2 regions of the Morganella sp. GD04133 genome follow, and region 1 is predicted to be linked to the other one. Evidence: predicted binding sites of a transcription regulator. Region 1 holds the regulator's gene; the other holds the start of a gene.

Region 1 (2,413 bases):
GCAGAAAGTTTACCGGTTTCTCAGTTTTTCTTTGTGTTTGGACAGCTGGCGGCCGAGTCTTTCTGCCATCTCATCAATTGCCGCGTACATATCCTCTTTTTCCGCTGAGGCGTGAAGATCCGCACCGTTTACCTGAGCCGTTGCCTCCGCGATTTTACTGACTTTCTCAACCTTAAGGATCACCTGAACGCTGTTGATTTTATCGAAATACTGCTCCAGTTTTTTACACTTGGCTGTCACAGTCTCACGTAAAGCATCTGTAATTTCAACGTTGTGGCCGGTAATTTGTAATTCCATAGTGTCTTCCTTCTCAATGTGTATCAAATCAGCTGTTTACGCTGATTTGAGGGCGGGATGGATAACGACTCGCGATATTTTGCGACAGTTCGTCTGGCGACCTGAATACCCTGTTCGGCAAGCATGTCGGTCAGTTTGCTGTCGCTGAGCGGTTTCGCCGGATTCTCGGCGGCAACCAGTTTTTTCACCAGTGCACGGATGGCGGTGGAGGACGCCTCGCCCCCGCTGTCAGTGCTGACGTGGCTGGAGAAAAAGTACTTCAGTTCAAAGATCCCCCGCGGACTGTGCAGGAATTTCTGCGTTGTTACCCGGGAAATCGTGGATTCATGCATCTCAACCCGCAGTGCGATATCCGCCAGCACCATGGGCTTCATATATTCTTCGCCCTGTTCAAAGAACGCCTGCTGCTCTTCCACAATACAGGTCGCGACTTTGAGCAGCGTATCGTTCCGGCTTTCCAGACTTTTAATGAGCCACTTTGCTTCCTGCAAATTATTACGGATAAACTGACTGTCGCTCTCACTGCGGGCCCGCGAACCCATTGCGGCATAGTGATTATTGACCCGCAGACGGGGAATGCTGTCGGAATTGAGTTCCACTGCCCAGCGTTCGCCGTGTTTTCTCACAAGGACGTCAGGAATAACATACTCTGATTCTCCGGTGTTGACTACCAGGCCCGGACGCGGTTCCAGCGACTGAATCAGATCAATGGCGGATTTCAGTGCCTCTTCTTTCAGTTTGGTCACCCGGCCCAGGGTGCGGAAATCCCGGTTCCCCAACAATGCCAGATGCTGATCCGTAATAGCAAGGGCTTCTTTCAGGCTCGGGGTCTCCGGCGGCAGAATTTTCAGCTGCACCATCAGACACTCCCGCAGGTCACGGGCGCCCACACCCACCGGATCAAAACGCTGAATACGCTTGAGTACTGCTTCGACATCTTCGGTGGTGACGTCATCGTCACCGATACTCAGGCGGATATCATCGACAGAGACGGTCAGATAGCCGGTTTCATCAATCGCATCAATGATTGAGAAGGCAATCGCGGCATCGGTTTCGGTAAAGGGGGTCAGGCGGGCCTGCCAGATCAGATAATCCTGTAAGGTTTCGGTGGTTTCGCCCTGATAGAGCGGCAGTTCATCGTCGCCGTAATCATTGCCGGTGCCGGACGGCGTACCGGCGGTGTAGATTTCTTCCCACTGCGCATCCAGCGGCAGATCATCCGGCATGGCGGTCTGCTCGAGTGCTTCGGCGCTGTCCAGTTCTTTTTGTGTTTCAGATTCAGCAGGCGTGTCAATTTCCTGATGGTTATCATCAAGTTCCAGCAACGGATTAGATTCCAGCGCCTCGCGGATCTCCTGCTGGAGTTCAAGCGTGGAAAGCTGCAACAAACGGATAGCCTGCTGAAGTTGTGGCGTCATCGCCAGTTGCTGGCTGAGTTTAAGCTGCAGACTCTGCTTCATTACGGACACGGGCTCCTTACGGCATTACAGGCGGAAACCTTCGCCTAAATAAACACGTTTAACCTGCTCATTATTCAGAATGGATTCCGGGCTGCCGTGGGCAATCATATGGCCCTGGCTGACAATGTAAGCCCGTTCACAGACATCCAGCGTTTCGCGGACGTTGTGGTCGGTGATCAGGACGCCGAGCCCGTAATCACGGAGGTGCTGAATAATCTTTTTAATATCAATAACGGAAATCGGGTCAACACCGGCAAACGGTTCATCCAGCAGGATGAATTTCGGGTTGGCGGCCAGCGCGCGGGCAATTTCCACACGGCGGCGTTCACCCCCGGAGAGTGACTGGCCCAGGTTATCGCGCAGATGACTGATATGGAACTCTTCCATCAACTCTTCCGCCCTGTCCCGGCGTTCATCATTGTTCAGATCTTTGCGGATTTCAAGCACCGCCATCAGGTTCTGCCATACCGTCAGACGACGGAAAATAGAGGCTTCCTGCGGCAGATAGCCAATCCCTTTGCGGGCACGTTCGTGCAGCGGCAGCAGGGAAATATCTTCATCATCGATGCTTATTGCACCGGCATCACGGGGAACAATACCCACGACCATATAGAAGGTCGTGGTTTTCCCGGCACCGTTCGGGCCGAGCAGTCCGA
Region 2 (2,413 bases), on a different contig from region 1:
AGAAAATCGTGATGCGATTTTCCTGATAATCCGCCGCCCATTTCAGATACCACTCCACAATTTGGGTCGGATTATCGCGCCAGACCACGCCGTGTGAGGTCGCGATCATATCCACCGGCAGCCCGAACCCGAGGATCTCATTAATTTTCGGGGTCACCAGGCGGCTGAACGGTGTCAGGATGTTGGCATAGTAGCGCTGGCACTGCTCAAACAGCTCCGTCTGATCCACTTCATCATTAAACAGCCGCTCGTCACAATAGTGCTGACCAAAGGCATCATTACTGAACAGAATGGCATCTCCGGTCAGATAGGTCATCATACTGTCCGGCCAGTGCAGCATCGGGGTTTCGACAAAAATCAGTTGCTTGCCGTTGCCGATATCCAGGGTGTCCCCGGTTTTCACCACATTAAAATGCCATTCCGGGTGATGGTGATGGCCGTTAATAGAATCAATGGCATTTTCAGTACAATAGATCGGCGTATCCGGAATTGCCGCCATCAGTTCGGTTAATGCGCCGGCGTGATCTTCTTCCGCATGGTTAATGACAATGTAATCAATATCGTTCAGGTCGATTTGTGTCTGTAAATGCTGCACAAACTCACGGCTGAATTTGTGATCAACCGTATCAATCAGGACATTTTTCCCCTCGCGGATCAGATAGCTGTTATAGCTGCTGCCGAGCAGGGTTTTGTATTCTGTTCCGTGGAAATCGCGGACTTCCCAGTCACGCTGTCCGACCCAATGCACATTATTTTTTACATGAATAGCCATTTGATAGTTACCTTCTGTTTTTATGCTTCGTTACAGAGAGATAATCAATTTGCGTGCCAACTTTTATTGTATTGTTTTATAAGACTTTTAAATTTTACCGGGAAAAGTAAGTGTCAAAATGACTATGCAATTAACTGTCAATATGACATTGTGTTGTCATAATGACAGCGGAGGACAACATGGGATTTTCAGTTGATGTACTTACCGGCATTGCCATTGCCTTACAGCGGGATATCGGTCATCAGGATCGCTTTCAGCGTCTGGTCTCCACGCTGCGCCGGGTACTTAATTGTGATGCGGCTGCACTGCTGCGCTATGAGTCACATCAGTTTGTTCCGCTGGCGATTGACGGGCTGTCGCCGGATGTTCTCGGCCGCCGCTTCCGGCTGGATGCGCATCCCAGACTGGAAGCCATCGCCCGCGCCGGGGATGTCGTCCGTTTTCCCGCAGACAGTCAGTTACCTGATCCTTATGACGGGCTGATCCCGGATCATATCCATCTGAAAGTACACGCCTGCGCCGGTCTGCCGCTGTTTGCCGGGCAAAACCTTATCGGCGCGCTGACACTCGACAGTCTTGCTCCGGATCAGTTTGATACATTCAGTGATGAGGAATTACGCCTGATTGCTGCTCTGACCGCCGGGGCTCTCAATAATGCTCTGCTTATCGGCCAGCTCGAGAACCAGCAACTGGCATTCAGCGCCTCCGCCGGACTGGCAGCAGGGCAATCCGGCGGGCAAACCGATATTATCGGCCTTTCGCCCTGCATGATGCAGTTAAAGAAAGAGATCGCCATTGTGGCCGGTGCGGATATGAATGTGCTGGTCAGCGGCGAAACCGGCACCGGTAAAGAGCTGGTGGTGCAATCCATTCACGAATTATCCGCCCGCCGTGATCACCCGCTGGTGTATCTTAACTGTGCGGCACTGCCGGAAACCGTGGCGGAAAGTGAACTATTCGGGCATGTCAAAGGTGCATTTACCGGGGCTATCAGCAACCGCAGCGGAAAATTTGAAATGGCGGATAACGGCACCCTGTTTCTGGATGAGATTGGTGAATTATCTCCAGCGTTACAGGCCAAGCTGCTGCGGGTCTTACAGTATGGTGATATCCAGCGGATCGGGGATGACAGGCCGCTGCGGGTAAATGTCCGCGTGCTGGCTGCCACCAACCGGGATCTGCGGGCGGAAGTTGCTGCAGGCCACTTCCGGGCCGACCTGTTCCACCGGCTCAGCATCTTCCCGCTACAGGTACCGCCGCTGCGGGAACGCCACGATGATATCCTGCTGCTGACCGGCTATTTCTGCGAACGCTACCGCCAGGCATTTGGTTTACCACAGGTGGTGATAAGTCCTGCGTTACGCCTGGCACTGCTGCACTATCACTGGCCGGGTAATGTACGGGAGCTGGAACATGCAGTACACCGCGCCATTGTGCTGGCGCGTGCCACCGGCAACAGTGAAGAACTGCTGTTACAGCCTCATCACTTCTCACCGGAAGAAATCCCTGAACCGGTTGTCAGCCCTGAATCCGCCCCCGCAGAAGCCGGGCAGGATCTGCGCACGGCCACCGATACCTTTCAGGCAGAGCTTATCCGCACTGCCCTTACCCGCAGTGACGGCAGCTGGGCTGCGGCGGCCC

What was found. Region 1 encodes sigma-54, which starts transcription at its own class of promoters, with help from an activator protein. Its sites were predicted from a motif close to GTTGGCACANNTTTCGCTNT; they were not measured.
Region 2: a site for sigma-54 is predicted at 814-833, ahead of norV (anaerobic nitric oxide reductase flavorubredoxin). Genes of this name have one in related genera too.

The regions. Positions count from the first base shown of each region.
Region 1 is NZ_JAODZS010000010.1:2,659-5,071, forward strand. It holds gene hpf (ribosome hibernation promoting factor) at 10-297, opposite strand; gene rpoN (RNA polymerase factor sigma-54) at 321-1,757, opposite strand; gene lptB (LPS export ABC transporter ATP-binding protein) at 1,782-2,413, opposite strand, start outside.
Region 2 is NZ_JAODZS010000032.1:42,025-44,437, forward strand. It holds gene norV (anaerobic nitric oxide reductase flavorubredoxin) at 1-772, opposite strand, end outside; gene norR (nitric oxide reductase transcriptional regulator NorR) at 952-2,413, shown strand, end outside.